3 regions of the Ureibacillus sp. FSL W8-0352 genome follow, and region 3 is predicted to be linked to each of the others. Evidence: riboswitches for the same ligand, from Rfam matches in the RefSeq annotation. Region 3 holds a riboswitch; each other region holds the start of a gene.

Region 1 (7,232 bases), 770 kb from region 3:
AGCTAATTTGACTCCATGTATGAAATAGTTTTTTCATAAAAACCTCCAAAGATTAAAATCTTGCTTACAAATACAAATGTTTACACCAAAAGGACATTTAAGATAGATATAGTTTAGCACGAATTTTTAAAATCCAAAGAAATTTGTTATTTCGAAAAAATGTAAATAGTATTTATATTTAGATAAAATAAAAAATCTCCTCACCAGGAGATTTTTATAAATGGTTATTTATTTACTTCCCATAAACCTTCGCCATTTAAGATTCTTTGGATGCCTGCTTTACATACACCATAGGAACGCCATGTACAACTTTCACAAAGAATATCTATATCTTCAGGAGTTGCGAATTTTTGTATGCGAGACTCAATTTCTTCCCAAGTGAGAGTTTGACCAATCTGTATCCCTAACTTTTCCAAAATTTGTTTATCTCTTATGTAGATGTTTTCATCTTGACAATGATATTTTCCGCAGTTTGGGTATTTTTCACAAATTTGATCGATGCCCTCGATGATGTGAATTAAAGTCTTGGGGTTTTTCCTAAGTTCTTGGTGAATGCGCTTCATATTTTCCGCAAATTCTTTAGAATATCCCATACCTCTAAAGCCAACAAGGCAAAATAAATGATGCCCTCGTATTTTATACATGAAATGCTCCTCCTAAAGTTAACGTTAACTAACTAACATATTAACATACTGATTAGGAGGAAAAAATTAGAATATATGACACTATTGTAATAATGTTACAACTTAAATAATCTGTTTTTTCCAGTGAATCTCAATGTTCCCTACATTTCTAAAGTATTAAAAGCTATAGCTTGAGCATTCTAATGGCACAAGGAGGTGAACAACATGACAAATCGTAGTTCTAACAAACTAGTATTCCCAGGGGCAGAAGCTGCATTGAATCAAATGAAATATGAGATTGCACAAGAGTTTGGCGTAAACCTTTCACCAGATACTTCTTCCCGAGCTAATGGTTCAGTTGGTGGAGAAATTACGAAACGTCTTGTGCAAATGGCTCAACAACAATTGAAAGGAAACTCAGAATAATTGGCAATAATAAACACACCTAAGTTCAAATGTTCTTAGGTGTGTTATTATTGTAACCATCATGATTAAATTTTACTTATATAAAAAATAAAGAATCAAAATAATAATAACGTCAAATATAAACCAACTAACGTGAAGAATAGTATTGGTAGTGTCAGGATAATCCCCATTTTAAAATAAGCTCCCCAAGATATTTTAATTCCCTTGTTTGAGAGTACATGTAGCCACACAAGCGTAGCAAGTGAACCAATTGGTGTAATTTTGGGACCTAAATCTGAGCCGATTACATTGGCATAAATTAAAGAATCGCGAATTACACCTGACGTGGAAGTTTCCGCTATTGCTAATGAGTCAATCATAATTGTAGGTAAATTATTCATAACTGAAGATAAGAAGGCTGCAATATACCCCATTCCAATCGTAGTAGTGAATAATCCTCCTTGCACTGTCCATTCAATAACATAGGCTAGTCCTTTCGTGAAACCTGCATTTCCTAATCCATAAACGACTAAATACATACCGATGGAGAAAAATACAATATTCCATGGCGCTCCTTTTATTACGGCTTTTGTATTGACTGCTGAACTTTTTCGAGCCATCGCCAATAAGAATATCGCCATAATCCAACCAATAATGCTAACGGGTACATGAATCCATTCAGCTGAAAAATAACCGGTTAATAAAATTGCCATTACCGGCCACGCTAATTTAAACATCTTTTCATCCCGTATGACTTCCCGTGGATTTTTTAGCATCATTACATCATACTTTGATGGAATAGATTTCTGGAAGTATAAAAATAGAACGATAATGGTTGCTATTAATGAAAAGAAATTAGGAATAATCATTCGTAAAGAGTATTCCATAAAGCTGATTCCAAAAAAATCTGCTGCGATTACGTTTACTAAGTTACTTATTAAAAAAGGGAGGGACGTAGTGTCAGCTATAAAACCACTAGCCATAATAAAAGGGAAAATCATTTTCTCATTAAAATTTAAATTTCGAACCATTGCAAGAACAATAGGGGTCAAAATTAATGCTGCACCATCATTTGAAAAGAAGGCTGAAACAAAAGCTCCAAGAACTGTAACGTAAATGAACATTCTAATACCGTTCCCTTTTGCTATGCGAGCCATGTGCAGTGCAGACCATTCAAATAAGCCAATTTGATCCAATATTAAGGAAATGATTATAATCGCAATAAATAATAATGTCGCATTCCAAGTAATGTTTACAACTTCAAAGACGTCATTAATATCCACTACTCCAAAAATCAATGCAACTACTGCGCCACAGCAAGCTGACCATCCGATATTGATATTTTTTGGTTGGCGAATAACGAGTATGAGCGTGATGATAAATATTAAAATGGCTAATAGTAAATTGAGCAAAATCATATCCTCCAACAAAGTTGAATTGTGACATATTGAAGATAAAAAATAAGCACTTATGAATTTAGATAAATGCCTAAAATTCACAAATGCTATTATATCACTATTCATTTTCCTATCGAATATTTTATTTACTTTTCCACCATGTGTTATTTATCAAAATAAAAACCTGCCATTTTCGTGGCAGGAGAATATTTATGAAATCAATTGTAATTGTGTATTTCTTAATAAATAATCTAGCATTTTTTGTTGCTCTTCGTTTAATGGCACTAATGGAAGACGAACACCACCAACTGTTATGCCTTTCATATTTAATGCTGCCTTAACAGGAGCAGGATTTGGTGCAATGAACATCGCTTTCATAATTGGTAACAGGTTTCGATGTTCTTTTGCAGCTTCTTGAATATTTCCAATGAAGAAATTTTTAATCATAGATTGCATTTCATTGCCAATAATATGAGAAGCAACGGAAATTACTCCTGTACCACCGATTGCTAATGTTGGTAATGTTAAGCTATCATCCCCGCTATATAGTGAGAAATGATTTGGCGTGTTTTCGATAATTTGTGCCATTGCATCTAAATTTCCACTTGCCTCTTTAATTGCAACAATATTCGGTATTTTCGCAAGACGAACTACCGTATCAACGGATAAATTGACGACACTACGGCCAGGAATGTTATAGAGTACAATTGGCAGTTTTGTATTTTGTGCAATTGCTTTAAAGTGTTCATACATTCCTTCTTGGTTTGGTTTATTGTAGTATGGAGTTACAAGCATGATGCCATCCACCCCGGCATCTTCTGCTTTTTTAGTAAGTTCAATGGAAGCTCTCGTATTATAAGAGCCCGTACCTGCAATTACAGGAACTCTACCATTTACAGTCTTCACAGTAAATTTAAACAGTTCTACTTTTTCTTCATCTGTTAAAGTAGGAGATTCTCCAGTTGTACCACATACCACTAATCCGTCTGTGCCGTTTTCAATTAAATGTTGAATTAGAATTTCCGTAGCCTCAAAATCTACGTCACCATTTTTGTCAAATGGCGTTACCATTGCTGTTAATACTCTTCCGAAATTCATTCTTCTCCACATCCTTTTCAATGTTATTTAATGGAGAAGGGCAATTTCTTTATAAACGCAAAAAGCAACAACGAAGAGCCTCGTTGTTGCAAAAAGGAAGATTTTTTGCGTAAGATAGCCCTCCATATAGTTTCCTATATGACAGTCCTACACTTATTCAATGCAGAACCAGCCCCTAGAAAAATGAGTTTCTAGGGACTTCGGCAAATCCCCCTTTCCACAATTATCATTGGACCTCATTATCCTCAAACTGTGTACTCTTGGTTTTTGCACCTCTATCCTTACTTCAAAGCAATATTGAAATAAGTCGATGGATAATTGTATATAATTGTAGCTCTTTTTATTTGGAAAAGCAATAACAATTAAGTGTTTAAATATCATTTATGATTGAATTTTATACAATATGCAGAAAAATTTTGAATTTTCAATCGAAAATTTTGTTAAATTGAAAATTTAAAAGGAATTCTAACTTCTTTGCAATAATAATGCTGTTATTTTTATAAAAAGCATCCATACTACTTTCTGAGGTGAAATAGAATGTATAAATTGCTGTCCCACAATGATTTAGATGGAGTTGGATGTGGCATTTTAGCGAAACTTGCCTTTGGACAAGATGTAAAAGTCCGATATAATTCAATTGCTTCACTTGAACGGGAAATTGAATACTTTTTAGAAAATGATTTGCCTGATACTTTTTTATTTATTACAGATTTATCACCTAGTGAAGAAAATGAAAAAAGATTAAATGCACATTTTAAACAATATAAAAATATTCAACTTATTGATCATCATAAAACAGCGTTGCATTTTAATGAATATGATTGGGGAACGGTATTAGTCGAAAATGAGGAAGGGAAGCTAGAAAGTGCAACTTCATTATTTTATCAGTTTTTAGTTGCAAACGAGTTATTAAAGCCAACAGAGGCAATTGATGAATTTGTGAAGCTCGTAAGACAATATGATACTTGGGAGTGGGAAAAAAACGATAATCATAAAGCCCATTTCTTAAATTCATTGTTTTTCTTAGTGTCCATCGATGAATTTGAAGAAACGATGATTGACAGACTAACTTCTTCTGAACACTTCGATTTTGATGAATTTGAAAAAAAGCTGTTGAATATGGAAGAAGATCGGATAGAACGATATATTCGTCGCAAAAAAAGAGAGGTAGTGCAAATAAAAAATGATGAGTATTTTGCTGGAGTTGTGTATGCGGAATCTTATCATTCAGAATTAGGAAACGAATTAAGTAAAGAACATCCTCATCTTGACTATATCGCTATATTGAATATGGGAAGTAAAAAAATTTCTTTCCGCACTATTCATGACCATGTGGATGTTTCGGAAATCGCAGCAGTGTATGGCGGAGGAGGACATCAAAAGGCAGCGGGTTGTAACTTAACAGAGGAAACATATCAAATATTTGTACAAAATACTTTTCAGCGTGATCCAATGCCTCAAGATGCGAAATATAATCGGTATAATGTAAAGGAATCTTCTTTTGGTACGATGTATGCTGATGCCGATGATAACAATTATTTTATATGACAAAAAGATGGTGTTTGGATGATTGAAAAATCAAAACTATTAATAGAAACAATTTTTACAAGTTTTGAAGAAGCAGAAAAATATTTAAAGAGGATGTATGAAGCCTATCTAGTACGTGATGAAGTGTTTGTTGAGTATTTAATGAATCGAGTAAAAAAAGAACATTAGAAGTAGATGATTGAAATATTTTTTATGAATGCAAAATTCGCTAGCTCCTTTCAATTTAGCTAGCGAATTCTTATTATTATTTATGTTGTGATAAATATAATGCGGTTTGGAAAACGAACTTTTTATTTTCATCCTGCATCATATTTATTAATTCATCGTGATCAATTAAAAGTATATGGTTTAAGGAAGAAAACTTTTTGGCAGATGGTGTAAAAGATTGATTTGTAATAATCATTGCGCCATCTGCACTGTATGTTTTTATATTGACAGCAACTTGTTGAACCTTTCGGATGTCAACTGCATTTGCCCCTTTTATAATTTGTACTATATATTTTCTCGTACCTTTCCATAAAATAAGATCCACATTGAAAGTTTCAATGTCCTTTGTAATAAGTGCTACGTAACGATGTTTTTCAAAAAGTTTTTTTAATAGATGGATGTACTCCGTTTCTGGCAAATTATTCAATTGTATAAGTTCTTTCTGTAAAAGATCGTTGTCAGTGTGAACGGTTTTTATTAAATGCAATGTACGATTAATTAAATAAAAAATAAAACGAAAACTTGAAGTTCTAAAAGGCTTGTAGAATATCACCAAAGTAATGAAAATCATGAAATACAATTTAATATCATATACATTTAGTTCAATAGAAATCAAACTGAATAATGTGATAACAATACCAAAACTGAACATCAAAATCATTAAAAATTCAATTACTTTGCTTTCAAATTTTCTTTTTTTCATCTACATTCATTCCTTGTTTTTTATATTATTTTTAACTTTTGAAGCCGAATATATTCTAAAAAGGATGAGAATTAAAACAGAATATTTGATAATCATCCTAATATTTGTGTATGATTACAAAGAAAAATATTTCAATTTCGAGATAATATGTTTTGTATGTGGAGGGAATGAGGATGGAAATAGGGTTAACGACATTTGTAGAAACGACGCCAGATGTAAGAACGGGAAAAGTGATAAGTCATGCGGAGCGACTTCGAGAAGTTGTAGAAGAAATTCAACTAGCTGATGAAGTGGGATTAGATGTTTATGGAGTAGGTGAGCATCATCGAAAAGATTATGCTTGTTCATCACCTGCTGTATTGCTTGCTGCAGCCGCAACGAAAACAAAAAATATTAAATTAACGAGCGCAGTAACTGTATTATCTTCAGATGATCCTGTGAGAGTGTATCAGCAATTTGCTACATTGGATGCAATTTCGAACGGGCGTGCAGAAATTATGGCAGGTCGGGGTTCTTTCATAGAATCTTTTCCGTTATTTGGTTATGACTTACAGGATTATGATGAATTATTCGAGGAAAAGTTAGATTTATTACTACAAATACAGAAACAAGAAATCATTCATTGGAACGGTAAACATCGTCCAAGTATTAATGGTCGAGGAGTATACCCAAGACCAGAAAATGAAGTTCCGATTTGGATTGCTAGTGGTGGAACGCCTCAATCGGTAGCTCGAGCAGGTGCGTTAGGCTTACCTTTATGTATAGCGATTATCGGTGGCAGTCCATTACAATTTGCTCCTTTAGTGAAGTTATATTATCGTGCAGCAAAAGAAGCAGGACATGATATTTCCAAACTAAAAGTAGCATCTCACTCACATGGATTTGTTGCGGAAACGACAGAAGAGGCGGTTGAAAAGTTCTTCCCTCCAACCCAATACGCAATGAATGTTTTAGGTAGAGAACGAGGATGGGGACCATATACACAAGAGACATTTGATTATGCTAGAAGTTTAGAAGGAGCATTGTACTGTGGCGATGTAAAAACGGTAGCGGATAAAATTATTTTCTTGCGTAAAAATGTTGGAGTTACTCGCTTTATGCTCCACTGCCCAGTTGGTTCAATGGCTCATGAAGATGTGATGAGATGTATCGAATTGTTAGGGAAAGAAGTTGCACCAATTGTACGTGAAGAAGTAGCGAAATGGGAAGCGGAAGGTAATGGGCAAATCATAGTCTAGTAATAACTATCGA
Region 2 (7,232 bases), 580 kb from region 3:
ATTGTTCATTGCAGTAACTATGAGTCATTATTTGGTTCATATAATAATGAAGCCGTTAAAAGATTTGCGGAATTCCATGACTCGAGTAAAAGAAAAAGGTTTTCAAGAAAATATTCATTTTACTTATCATCATGATGATGAGATTGGTGATTTGCTAAAAATTTATCGCTCCATGATGAATGAATTGGAAGTAGCTTTTATGCAGCAACAACAATTTGTTTCAGATGCATCCCATGAACTTCGCACACCCATTCAAGCGATTGAAGGACACCTGTCTTTAATTAAGCGATGGGGTAAGGATGATCCACAAGTGTTGGAAGAATCGCTGGATTTGGCAATAGATGAAGTTCAACGCATGAAGAAAATGATTGAGGAATTATTAAGTTTGGCTCGAAATGAAGGAAAAGAAGAAGCTTCTTGTGATATAGAAAAAGTTTTAAATACCGTGATTGAGGAACTTGAAGTTGTTTATTCAAATGCTAAAATGAATGTGGTGTTCGATGGCGAAAAAAGGATGGCACAAATATCTGAGAATGCGTTTGCACAAATTGTAAGAAACATTATCGAAAATGGAATTCGATATAATGAAAATATACCCATTATCCAAATACATGTTCATTATTTTACAGAAAATATTTTTATGACGATACAAGATAATGGTATCGGCATTTCAAAAGAACATTTACCTTTTATATTTGATCGATTTTATCGCGTGGATCGTTCGCGGAGTAATGGAGGTGGAACTGGACTAGGTTTAAGCATTTCAAAAATGTTGGCAGACAAGTATCAAGTGGAAATGGATGTATCGAGTTCAGTAGGAAAGGGCACAACTTTTACATTACGTTTACCTACTTAACACATTTTTTTAATTCCATTCAAAAAATTTCATCTAAATTTGTGAAAAATAGTTGTATTTTTTATGAAGAGTAGTAAGATTGAAATGGAAAAAAGGTTCTTCTCAAATTGTTATATAAATTTATATTAATAGAAGAATGATTTTTATACTTTCTATTTAAAATGTAATTGCTATTAGCAAAATTTGGAGGTTTTTCTCATGTCGAACAATGTAATTACAACTGGATCTCCTTGGTCAGTATTCTCTGGTCCGAACTTAGGGTATGTAATGGAACAATATGAACTGTTCTTACAAAACCCTGACGAAGTTGATTCGGAATTAGCTTCATTATTCCAACAATTTGGTGCTCCAGTACTAGAAGAAACTTCAAGTGGTGCGCAAGTGGCTCAAACAGGAGATTTTAACAAAGTATTGGCAGCTGTAAAATTAGCAGATGCAATACGAGCTTTTGGGCATTATGGAGCGGACGTATACCCACTGAAAGACCGTCCATTAGATTTTTCAAAAATTGAGCCACAAGCATACGGATTAACAGATGCAGATTTAGCTGAATTACCTGCTTCACTATTCTTAAATAATGTCCCTGCAAACGTTTCCAACGGTAAACAAGCGATTGATTATTTACGTTCACTTTACACTGAAAAAATTGGATTCGAATATGCACATGTAGAAGATCAATCCGAAAGAAATTGGATTCAATCAAAAATTGAATCAGGATTCTTCAAACAAAAACTATCTGCAGATGAGAAAAAAGCCGTATTAGAAAAACTTACTCGCGTTGAAAACTTTGAAAAATTCATTCATAAAACATTCGTTGGTCAAAAAAGATTCTCTATTGAAGGTTTAGATACATTAGTAATTTTAATTGATGAAATCGTAAAATCCGCAGAAAAAGATCAAATGAAATTTTTACAAATCGGTATGGCACACCGCGGACGTTTAAACATATTAACACATATCGTAAACAAGCCATACGCTATGATGTTTGCAGATTTCGCACACGTTCCAAACGATTACTTCTTCCCTGAAGATGGTTCAATTGAAATTACAAAAGGTTGGACTGGCGATGTGAAATATCACATGGGTGCAACTTATCACAAACCATCTGGATTAACGGTAAAACTTGCATATAACCCTTCACACTTAGAAGTAGTTAGTCCTGTTGTAACTGGTTCAACGAGAGCAGCTCAAGAAGATACATCTAATCCTGGAGAACCAGTGCAAGATACATCAAAAGCACTAGCTGTTCTTGTTCATGGAGATGCAGCATTTAGCGGTGAAGGAATCGTACAAGAAACATTTAACTATGCTGGAACAAAAGGATTCTCTACTGGCGGTTCCATCCACATTATCTCCAATAACATGATTGGATTTACAACAGAATATTACGATTCTCGTTCAACACACTATTCATCAGATGTAGCAAAAGGATACGGTATTCCTGTAGTGCACGTGAATGCAGATGATCCTGAAGCAGTTATTCAAGTAGCAAAATTTGCTTTTGAATATCGTCAAATGTTCGGTAAAGATATCGTAATTGACTTAATTGGTTACCGTAGATTTGGACACAATGAAACTGATGATCCGACTGTAACAAATCCAAAAACATACTTAATTGTTGATAAACATCCTACAGTTCGTGAACTTTATGGTGAACGAGTTGTAAATGAAGGCATTGTAACAAAAGAATTCGTAGAACAGTTAAACCAAGAAATTTACGGCGAAATGCAAAAAAGTTACGATCATGTTAAAGCAGTAGGCGAAGAAAAGGGTCATCATCTCGAAGTGGAAATTCCTGAAGAGGTAAGACAACCTTATCCACAATTAGAAACAGGTGTTTCTGCTGAAGAATTAAAACAAATTAACGAAGAATTGTTAGCATGGCCTGAAAACTTTGAGCCTCAAAACAAATTAGCAAGAATTCTAAAAAGACGTGTTGAAGCGCTAGAAACAGGAAAAATTGACTGGGGTCATGCAGAAACATTGGCATTTGCATCAATTTTACGTGAAGGAAACCCAATACGTCTGACTGGGCAAGATGCTCAACGTGGTACTTTCTCGCAACGCCATTTAGTACTACATGATAAAAATAACGGTTCTGAATGGACGCCATTACACAATATTTCAGGAGCTAAAGCTTCCTTTAGTGTATTCAATTCTCCATTAACAGAAGCGGCAATCGTGGGTTATGAATATGGTTATAACCTTGAAAATGAGAAAGCATTAACAATTTGGGAAGCACAATTCGGGGACTTCGCAAATATGGCTCAAGTAATGTTTGATAACTTCATTACAGCTGCTCGTTCTAAATGGGGTCTTAAATCTGGATTAGTTCTTTTATTACCAAATGGTATGGAAGGACAGGGGCCAGAACACTCTGCAGCACGCATTGAACGTTACTTGCAATTATGTGCTGAAAATAACTGGATTGTTGCAAACTGTTCAAACGCTGGAAACTACTTCCACTTATTACGTCGACAAGCGAAAATGCTTGGAACTGAAGGAGTGCGTCCATTAGTAGTTGCAACACCAAAATCATTATTGCGTCATCCATTAGCTGCAGCTACATTAGAGCAATTATCTGAAGGAAAATTCGAAGAAGTCATTGAACAACCTGGACTCGGACAAAATCCTAAAAAAGTGGAACGCATTATTTTAGCTTCTGGTAAAGTGACAATTGACTTAGCAGAAGCAATTAAAGACGGTGAAGGATTCGAAAAACTTCACATCCTTCGCATTGAACAATTATATCCATTCCCAATGGAAAAACTTTCTGAAATCATTGCGAGATACCCTAACGCGAAAGAAATTGTTTGGGTACAAGAGGAACCTAGAAACCAAGGTCCTTGGAAATTTGCCTTAGAATACTTACTTGAATTAGCTGAAGGCAAAAAAGTACGTTATGTTGGACGTCCAGAAATGTCTTCTACTTCAGAAGGTGACATGGATTCACATAAAGTTGCTCAAGCTAAAGTAATTAACGACGCTTTAGCAGATTTGTAATCTTGCATAATTTACGTTAAGATTTAACAGTGTTGAGAATTAAAGGAGGATATAAAAGTGGCTGAAATTAAAGTCCCTGAATTAGCAGAATCGATTACGGAAGGTACAATTGCACAATGGGTGAAAAAAGTTGGAGATCGCGTTGAGAAAGGCGAATTCATCGTTGAATTAGAAACAGATAAAGTAAATGCAGAAATTATTTCTGAAGAAGCAGGAGTATTAACTCAAATTTTAGCTGAAGAAGGCGATACAGTATTAGTTGGCCAAACAATTGCGATCGTTGAGCCTGTTGAAGGTGGAGCTGAACCTACTCCAGCACCTCAAGCAGAACCTGAAAAAGAAGCGGTTAAAGAGGAACAACCACAAGCTCCTCAAGCACAACCAGCACAAGCTGCACCGGTTGTTGAGGAAACATCTAATGAGCGCGTAGTAGCTTCTCCAGCTGCACGTAAACTTGCTCGTGAAAAAGGCATTGATTTAGCAGCTATTTCACCAGTAGATCCACAAGGCCGAGTTCGTGTACAAGATGTTGCTGCCCATGCTGCAAAACCAGCACAACCAGTGCAAGCAGCACAACCTGTAGCACCTGCTGTAACTGTAGATGAATCTCGCGTTACAGTTGAAAGAATGAGCCGTCGACGTCAAACAATTGCAAAACGTCTTCTTGAAGTTAAACAAAATACGGCAATGTTAACAACATTCAACGAGATTGACATGACAAACGTGATGGAACTTCGCAAACGCAAACAAGAACAATTTGTGAATGAGAATGGTATAAAACTTGGATTCATGTCATTCTTCACAAAAGCAGTAGTTGCTGCATTGAAAAAATATCCTTATGTAAATGCACAAATTGTTGGCGATGAAATTCATAAATTTAACATTTATGATATCGGTATTGCGGTATCTACAGAAGAAGGTTTAGTAGTTCCAGTTGTACGTGATGCAGATCGCAAAAACTTCGCTGAAATTGAAAGAGAAATTGCTGAACTTGCTCAAAAAGCACGTGAAAAGAAATTAGCAATTTCTGATTTACAAGGCGGAACATTTACAATTACAAACGGCGGTATCTTTGGTTCATTAGCTTCAACACCAATTATCAATGGTACGCAAGCTGGTATCCTTGGTATGCACTCAATTGTAAACCGTCCAGTAGCTGTAAACGGACAAGTTGAAATTCGTCCAATGATGTATGTGGCACTTTCATACGATCATCGAATCATTGATGGTAAAGATTCAGTTGGATTCTTAAAAACAGTTAAAGAATTAATCGAAAATCCTGAAGATTTACTTCTAAATTCATAAGAAAATGTAAAATATACTCCCCAATTCTTTTTGGGGAGTATATTTGGTACTATTAAACTTTTCCTATTTGTTATTGACAAGTAAACACCATTTAGGTTATGCTTCTCTTAACAATTGAATATTCTAGCCTCACTTGGTAGGGTAGAGGCGCGGTATTTATTAGTTTCTCATGGAGCTTGAGCGAGTGAAGAAGTGGGAAAGAAGGAAATATCGCCGAAGTGTAGTTATTTGCTCAGATAACTATGCTGGGGTTACAGTGAATAACTGTAACACTGTCTTACATGTTTATATGTAAGGTGTGCTATTCCAAAGTGGAACTAGAGGTATTAGTCTAACAAATTGATGCGACCTTAAGTTCTTCTTAGGTCGCTTTTTATTTGTGAAGCTAAGCGAAACAGAGACAGGGGGAATTAAGATGAGAAAGAAATTATTGCTACTTTTCATAACCATGATGACGGTTCTCGTTCTTGCAGCATGTGGTTCAGGAAACAAAGAATCAACAGGTGGAGAATCGCAAAAAGATTCAGAATCCTCATCCGAGTCAAAAAGTGTATTAAGAGTAGGTATGGAAGCTGCTTATGCACCATTTAACTGGTCTCAAAAAGATGACTCAAATGGAGCAGTTCCTACTGCAGATTCTAAAGAGTTTGCAAACGGTTACGATGTTCAAATCGCAAAACGTATTGCTGAAGGATTAGGGATGGAGCTTCAAATTGTAAAAACTGACTGGGATGGTTTAATTCCATCATTACAATCAGGTGCAATTGATGCAGTTATTGCGGGTATGTCACCTACTCCTGAACGCATGGAAGTAATCGATTTTACAGACAACTATTATACGAGTGATTTCGTAATTGTTGTGAAAAAAGATGGTCCATATGCAAATGCAAAATCGATTCATGATTTTGAAGGGGCTAAAGTAACAGCACAACAAGGTACTACTCACTACAAAGTAATCGATCAAATGACTGGCGTTAATAAACAAGTACCAGCTACAGATTTTGGCCAAATGCGAATCCAATTATCTTCTGGTGCAATTGATGCTTATATTTCAGAACGTCCAGAAGGGATGTCTGCTGAGGCAGCAATTGAAGGATTTACTTACATTGTTCCAGAAGACGGATTTGAGGCTGATGAATCTGATACAGCAATCGCTGTTGGCTTGAAAAAAGGTTCGGACTTAAAAGATAAAATTAACGAGATTTTAGCTGGTATTACGGAAGATGAACGTCATCAAATCATGGAAGAAGCTATTAAAAATCAACCATCACAACAATAGTGTGGTGAAAGGTTGTCTTGAGATTCTCTATAAGACAACCTTTTTCCATTTTCCTTCCCTGTAAAGTTATTTACTGTCCTTAACTTTAATTCTTCTAAGTGCGAACAAAAAACAATAAGGGGATTTCTTTATGTCTTTCTTAGAAACAGTTTGGAATATTTTTCAGAATAACTGGGATTTGTTTTTGCGAGGAGCATGGATTGCATTAATTCTTGCGATATTAGGTACGATTTTTGGTGCGATTATCGGATTTTTCATCGGGGTTATGCACACGATTCCATTGCAAAAAAAATCCTTTAAAACATATGTATTAAAAACTATTAATTTTATACTAACTTGCTATGTTGAACTATTCCGTGGCACTCCAATGATGGTACAAGCGATGGTTGTGTTCTACGGACTCTATGCCATTGATATTCAATTAAATCGCTTTGTTGCTGGTTTAATTGTTATCAGCTTAAATACAGGTGCTTATATGGCAGAGTATGTGCGTGGTGGAATTGTTTCAATCGATAAAGGACAATACGAGGCCAGTGAAGCGATTGGTATGAATCATTTTCAAACAATGTTCTACATTATCCTTCCTCAAGTAGCTCGCAATATTTTACCAGCGACTGGTAACCAGCTCGTTATGAATATAAAGGACTCTTCTGTACTAAGTGTCATTAGTGTAGTTGAATTATTCTTTACAACGAACTCTGTTGCGGGTAGTACATATCGTTATGCAGAAGCATTCTTAATTGCCTGTGTATTGTACTTCATTATGACATTCACTGTAACTCGTATTCT
Region 3 (7,232 bases):
TTGCTAACTTACTGGGCGGTGCAGTAGGTGCTTCCCGTGGTGCTTGTGATGCGGGTTATTGCGATTATGCAATGCAAATTGGTCAAACAGGTAAAGTGGTAACACCAGATTTATATATCGCGTGTGGTATTTCTGGCGCAATTCAGCACTTAGCAGGTATGTCTAACTCAAAAGTAATTGTTGCAATTAACAAAGACCCTGAAGCAAACATTTTCAAAGTTGCTGATTATGGAATTGTCGGCGACTTATTTGAAGTCGTTCCGTTATTAATTGAAGAAATTAAAGCATTAAAAGTAAATTCTTAAAATCTAAAACTGGCAATCTCCTCACCACATCTCAAATCTCAGAGATGTGGTTATTTTTTGTGAAAAAGTAAATCATTAAAAGAATTTGTATGTTAGATGAACGGATTTTAATTTCTTAAAACACTTTACTACCCTTTGAATTTTTAACGTGCTATACTACTAAAAGATGTTACATTAAGGAGGCATTTTATAAATGGCAATTGTACATGCTACTGATCAAAACTTTTCACAAGAAATCTCTTCTGGTTTAGTATTAGTAGATTTCTGGGCAGCTTGGTGTGGACCTTGTAAAATGATTGCACCTGTATTAGAAGAACTCGATGCCGAAATGGGTTCAGAAGTGAAAATTGTAAAAGTTGATGTTGATAACAATCCAGCAACAGCTGCTGAATATCAAATTATGTCGATTCCATCTTTGCTTTTATTTAAAGATGGCCAATTAATTGCAAAAACTGTTGGCTTCCAACCAAAAGAAGCATTAGTTGAATTCATCAACAACAATAAATAATATTCAACCGAGCACAAAGAATTTGTTTGTGCTCGATTTTTTATTTTGGATATGATTATTGATTTAAAAGAAAACTTATCGATTTTTGCTTTAAGATATTCGTATAATAGAGTTAAAGTAGGTTGATTAAATGTAAGGTGATACTCCATGAATGAAACAATTCAAAATAAATTGGCGCTGTTACCAGATTTGCCTGGATGCTACTTAATGAAAGACCGACAAGGAACGGTTATTTACGTCGGAAAGGCAAAAGTCTTAAAAAATAGAGTTCGATCCTATTTTACTGGTTCCCATGATGGTAAAACTCAACTGCTAGTTAGTGAAATAGAAGATTTTGAATATATTGTTACTTCAAGTGATTTAGAGGCTTTAATTTTGGAGCTCAATTTAATCAAACAATATGATCCAAAATATAACGTAATGTTAAAGGATGACAAGAGTTATCCTTATATTAAAATTACCAATGAAATTTATCCAAGAATTATTACGACAAGAAAAGTGAAAAAAGACAAAGCTAAATATTTTGGACCTTATCCGAATGTATCTGCCGCGAATGAAACAAAGAAGCTCCTCAACCGCATCTATCCATTAAGAAAATGCAACCGACTGCCAGATCGAGTTTGTTTGTATTATCATTTGGGGCAATGTTTAGCTCCATGTGTTAAAGATATAGATCCGAAAATTTTTGAAGAAATGACAAATGACATCATAAAATTCTTAAATGGCGGCCATGAACAAGTAAAAAAAGAATTAGAGAAAAAAATGATGGAGGCTGCGGAAAAGCTTGAATTTGAAAGAGCAAAGGAATATCGAGATCAAATTCAATATATCGAAACGGTTATGGAAAAGCAAAAAATCGTTTCAGGAGACCAAACGAACCGGGACGTATTTGGATATGCAGTTGAAAAAGGGTGGATGTGTGTTCAAGTCTTTTTCGTTCGACAAGGAAAATTAATTGAAAGAGATGTTTCTGTATTTCCTATTTACCGTGATCCGGAAGAGGAATTTTTAACTTTTGTAGGGCGTTTCTATGATACAGAACATTTAAAGCCAAAAGAAATATTGATTCCAGAAACAATTGATAAAAGCATTTTAGAAAAATTATTAAATATAAGAGTATTGGTGCCAAAACGTGGCACAAAAAAAGAACTGGTGGATTTAGCAAAGAAAAATGCAATGCTTGCAATCGAAGAAAAATTCCAATTAATTGAACGCCAGGAAGAGAGGACAATTGGCGCTTGTCAACAATTAGGTGAGGCTCTAAATATTGAAACGCCTTATAGAATTGAAGCCTTTGATAACAGCCACATGCATGGAGCAGATCCTGTTAGCGCAATGGTCGTATTTATTAATGGAAAGCCGGCAAAAAAAGAATATCGCAAATATAAATTAAAAAATACGGCGAAACATGACGACTATGGAGCGATGCAAGAGGTGATTCGCAGGCGCTATACCCGTGTATTAAAAGAACAATTGCCGCTTCCTGATCTAATTATTGTTGACGGTGGTAAAGGGCAAATTGAAGTTGCACGAGAAGTGTTGGAAGATGAGCTTGGATTATCAATTCCCATTGCAGGACTAGCAAAAGATGAGAAGCATCGAACATCTGAACTATTATACGGGGAACCACCTATGTCGATTCCGCTGAAAAAAACAAGTGATGCTTTTTACTTGCTTCAGCGAATTCAAGATGAAGTCCATCGCTTCGCTATTACATTTTTGCGGCAACAACATCAAACGAACGCTTTACGCTCTGTCCTTGATGAAATTGAAGGAATCGGTCCAAAACGTAAGAAACAATTACTGAGTCATTTTGGTTCAGTGAAAAAAATCAAACAGGCTTCTGTGGAAGAATTAATGGAAGCGAAAATGCCAAAAGTGGTTGCAGAAACAATCTATCAGTATTTCCATAATGACACATTGCCAAAGGAATAACTGTATGATAATGTAATTTTAAAAGTAAATAAGTTTAGATATAGATAGAGGTGCGAGATTCATGAGTACCTAACTGGAGGAGAGGAACAAGTCTGAAGAAGGTTAGGGAAAGGGGAGATTGCCGAAGCGGTAAATTTGCTTGTTCCAGTTTACTGGCTGGTTTTGCATTGAAGAAATGCAAGATTGTCAGAATCTAAATGGTTCTGGAGAGCTATCTCATAAAGTGTTTTCTGAAAATTGAGGCAGCTTTTCACCATCCTTTGTGAAGAGTTGCTTTTTTCTTTAATTATATAAGATTCGGAAACTTCATTTCATGGCTTATGAAAATAAGGGGAGTGTAGCGATGATTAATATTGTAGTGAAGTTGGATGAATGGAATCTATCATCATCTGAAAACATTGGAGAAATAGCAAAAAGACTCATCGAAGAGAAGAAGTTTGGACGCAATGTAGTAGCAGTCGTTCCATCCTCTCCACCTGTAAATGAGGGTTTGGAAAAAATTATTTACTCTTTATCGGATGCACCATCCGAAAGAGAGTTAGACGCAATCCATTCTACCAATAATCAAATTGCAAGCAGTTTGCTTTCCATTGCTATTCAAAAAAGAGGCTTTAGAGCTGTTTCCCTTACAGGCTGGCAACTTGGCATGAAAACAACAAGAAAATCAGTAGGAAATGCTCGCATACATCAAATCGATGGTAATGTCATTATTGAGCATTTTAAAAAAGGCGAAATAGTCATAGTCGCAGGCGGACAAGGTGTTGATGATGAGGGCAACATCACCCTTCTCGGTGCTGGAGGGACTGATACAACAGCGGTAGCGATTGCAAAAAGCATTGATGCAGAACGCGTGGAAATCTATACGGATCTTGACGGGGTATATACAGGAGATCCTAATGTAGTTCAACAGGCTCGTAAATTGAAAGATATTACATATGATGAGATGTTAGAATTATCTTATTTAGGTTCGAAAATTGTTCATCCGAGAGCGGTCGAATTAGCAAAAAAATTTGATATACCAATTGTTGTTCGTTCGAGTACGAAAAATCTTCGAGGTACATTGATTAAGGGAGAGATTGAAATGGAGAGAAATTTAATTGTTCGTGGTGTCGCCTATGAAACAGATATTATTCGCTTTACTGTTGGATATGAAATACTAGAAAAATCTTCCCTTGCCAACTTGTTTAATACCCTAGCAAAGCATCATGTCAACGTAGATATTATTGTACAATCTGTTATGAGTGAAGTAAAACCGACAATATCGTTTTCAATAGTAAAAGAGGATTTAGCTAATGCGGTAAAAGTGCTTGAAGAACATAAAGAGGAGTTAGGTTTTCAATTTGCTGATTTTGAAGTTGGTTTAGCGAAAGTGTCAATCGTGGGTTCGGGCATGGTTTCCAATCCAGGGGTAGCAGGCCGCATGTTCGCACGCTTATGTCAAGAAAATATCCCTGTTAAAATGGTTTCTACATCTGAAATTAAAGTATCTGTCGTTGTGCCACAAGATGATATGATTCGTGCAGCAAATGCACTGCATGATGAATTTAATCTTGCTGAGGAATGGGTATAAAAAGGGGCGAATAAAGCCCCTTAGCGTTCAATTTTTTCTTGTAAATCCATCTTTACTGTAAAAATTACTTCTAGTTGTTTTTCTTTTTTCTCTTCATAGCATTCCGTCAAAACACCTTTAAAGTTTTGGATTTGTTCGGCAATGAAGCCAGCTTCTAAGCGAAAATTTCTTTCATTAATCTTTAGCAACTCCGGTTCATTCGTCAAACTAAACACAAATCCGTCTTTCATTTCTTTTTCAAGGGTAAGATCACCCCATCCGGCATCTTTAAAAAAGGAAATGATTAAAGGAATATCGGTGCATGGAAATTTGCGAGCTAAATCTTTTCCTGCCCAATATAGAATATCTTTTTCATGCTTTCCTAAAATGGATGGCACTAAATAATCTCTTAGCAGTTCGTATCCAAATAAAGGAAACGAATCTTTCGACAATGACATATAATAGGAACCTCTTTCTAGAATATTTCTTTTTTAACAACAGAGAATTCGAAAAAAGTTAAAATAGAGAAAAATAACATAATAGAGAAAAAATAGAAGGTTTTATAGCGAATATTAGACAAATTTCGGAAAATAAATATGCACAACTAACCTTGACGGTAATAGTTCGTGGGGGTACAATGAACTTGTCATAATATTGTACCATTATGAATAAAACAGTCAATGCATAAAGCGTTTACAATTTGTGACGACTTATTGACTACTTATTTCTATCATTTAAGGGGGTATCAGTCTTGGCAAAAAATGAGTTTTACTGGCGCCGACTACATTCTTTACTTGGTGTTATTCCTGTAGGGCTATTTTTAGTGTTCCACTTGTCTCTAAACTTTACTGCAACAGGGGGAGAAGAGACATATAACAGTGCAACAGGAGTAATGGATTATATTCCAGGTCCACTATTATTACTTATTGAGTGGATTGTTATCTACATTCCTATTCTGTTCCACGGTTTATATGGAATTTATATTGCCTTTACAGCAACACCAAACAATAAGCGCTTCAGTACATTCCGTAACTGGATGTTCTTATTGCAACGACTTACTGGTGTGTTCCTAGTAATCTTCATTGCTTGGCACATGTTCCAAACTCGCATCCAAAAAGCATTTGGTGCGGAAGTAAGTTTTGAAATGATGGAAAAAATCGTTGCAAATCCATGGATGTTAGGATTCTACATTGTGGGTATCCTTTCCGCTACATTGCATTTATCTAACGGTTTATGGTCATTCTTCGTAAGCTGGGGTATCACACAATCAACACATTCTCAAAAAGTAGTTACGTGGATTACAATGGCATTTTTCGTCATCTTAAGCATTATCGGTGTATCTGCAATTCTAGCATTCGTATGATACAAGCATAGATAGAACGTCCAATTAGAAAAGAGGAGTGAGAAATAATCATGGCCAAAAAGAAATTAATCGTTGTTGGTGGCGGCTTAGCTGGTCTAATGGCAACGATGAAAGCAGCCGAAATGGGTACTGAAGTAGAACTATTCTCATTAGTTCCTGTTAAACGTTCACACTCAGTTTGTGCACAAGGTGGAATTAATGGTGCAGTAAATACAAAAGGTGAAGGGGATTCTCCGTGGATCCACTTTGACGATACAATTTATGGTGGAGACTTCTTAGCGAACCAACCACCAGTAAAAGCCATGTGTGAAGCAGCACCTGGTATCATTCACATGTTCGACCGTATGGGAGTTATGTTCAACCGTACTCCAGAAGGTCTACTTGACTTCCGTCGTTTCGGTGGTACATTGCATCACCGTACTGCATTTGCAGGTGCGACAACAGGTCAACAATTATTATATGCGCTTGACGAACAAGTTCGTCGTTACGAAGTAGAAGGTTTAGTTACAAAATACGAACACTGGGAATTCCTTGGAATCGTTCTTGATGACGAAGGAGTTTGCCGTGGTATCGTAGCACAAGATTTAAGCACATCAGAAATTAAAGCATTCCGCTCTGATGCTGTAGTTATGGCAACAGGTGGTCCTGGTATCATCTTCGGTAAATCAACAAACTCAGTAATCAATACTGGTTCTGCAGCATCAATTGTTTATCAACAAGGTGCTTCATATGCAAATGGTGAGTTCATCCAAATTCACCCAACAGCAATTCCTGGCGATGACAAAAACCGTTTAATGAGTGAATCTGCTCGCGGTGAGGGTGGACGTATTTGGACATATAAAGATGGTAAACCATGGTACTTCTTAGAAGAAAAATATCCTGCATACGGTAACTTAGTACCACGTGACATTGCGACACGTGAAATCTTCGACGTATGCGTAAACCAAAAATTAGGTATCAATGGTGAAAACATCGTATATCTAGACTTATCTCATAAAGATCCACATGAATTAGACATTAAACTTGGTGGTATCATCGAAATCTACGAAAAATTCGTTGGTGACGATCCACGTAAAGTACCAATGAAGATTTTCCCAGCTGTTCACTACTCAATGGGTGGATTATGGGTTGACTATGATCAAATGACTGAAATTCCTGGTCTGTTTGCTGCTGGTGAATGTGACTATTCACAACACGGTGCAAACCGCTTAGGTGCTAACTCATTACTTTCTGCGATTTATGGCGGTATGGTTGCAGGACCTAACGCAGTTAAATATATGCAAGGCTTAACAAAACATGCGGAAGATTTACCACAATCTCTATATGATTCTTATGTAAAACAAGAACAACAAAAATGGGATAACATCCTAAAAATGGACAAAGGTAATGAAAACGCATATTTACTTCACAAAGAACTAGGCGAAATGATGACTGACAACGTAACAGTTGTACGTTACAACGATCGCCTACAAAAAACATATGACACACTTGGTGACATGTTAGAGCGTTGGGAAAACATTAACATCCACGATACTCAAAAATGGAGCAACCAAGGTGCACACTTTACTCGTC

The links. Region 3 has a riboswitch for lysine ahead of NST98_RS05825 (aspartate kinase). Riboswitches for the same ligand answer to the same signal wherever they lie in the genome.
Region 1: another riboswitch for lysine. It lies ahead of dapA (4-hydroxy-tetrahydrodipicolinate synthase); the one in region 3 lies ahead of NST98_RS05825 (aspartate kinase).
Region 2: another riboswitch for lysine. It lies ahead of NST98_RS02790 (transporter substrate-binding domain-containing protein); the one in region 3 lies ahead of NST98_RS05825 (aspartate kinase).

What each region holds. Positions count from the first base shown of each region.
Region 1 is NZ_JBBOQT010000001.1:1,900,412-1,907,643, reverse strand. It holds gene sstT (serine/threonine transporter SstT) at 1-37, opposite strand, end outside; gene NST98_RS09740 (DUF1284 domain-containing protein) at 225-644, opposite strand; gene NST98_RS09735 (alpha/beta-type small acid-soluble spore protein) at 849-1,049, shown strand; gene NST98_RS09730 (arsenic transporter) at 1,145-2,446, opposite strand; gene dapA (4-hydroxy-tetrahydrodipicolinate synthase) at 2,636-3,523, opposite strand; lysine riboswitch at 3,631-3,809, opposite strand; partial or broken gene NST98_RS09720 (DHH family phosphoesterase) at 4,061-5,239, shown strand; gene NST98_RS09715 (restriction endonuclease) at 5,316-5,939, opposite strand; gene NST98_RS09710 (LLM class flavin-dependent oxidoreductase) at 6,155-7,219, shown strand.
Region 2 is NZ_JBBOQT010000001.1:548,703-555,934, forward strand. It holds gene NST98_RS02775 (HAMP domain-containing sensor histidine kinase) at 1-856, shown strand, start outside; gene NST98_RS02780 (2-oxoglutarate dehydrogenase E1 component) at 1,055-3,859, shown strand; gene odhB (2-oxoglutarate dehydrogenase complex dihydrolipoyllysine-residue succinyltransferase) at 3,917-5,164, shown strand; lysine riboswitch at 5,299-5,476, shown strand; gene NST98_RS02790 (transporter substrate-binding domain-containing protein) at 5,580-6,443, shown strand; gene NST98_RS02795 (amino acid ABC transporter permease) at 6,574-7,232, shown strand, end outside.
Region 3 is NZ_JBBOQT010000001.1:1,130,968-1,138,199, reverse strand. It holds gene NST98_RS05840 (electron transfer flavoprotein subunit alpha/FixB family protein) at 1-305, shown strand, start outside; gene trxA (thioredoxin) at 499-813, shown strand; gene uvrC (excinuclease ABC subunit UvrC) at 961-2,748, shown strand; lysine riboswitch at 2,786-2,970, shown strand; gene NST98_RS05825 (aspartate kinase) at 3,092-4,318, shown strand; gene NST98_RS05820 (YslB family protein) at 4,339-4,755, opposite strand; gene NST98_RS05815 (succinate dehydrogenase cytochrome b558 subunit) at 5,049-5,660, shown strand; gene sdhA (succinate dehydrogenase flavoprotein subunit) at 5,711-7,232, shown strand, end outside.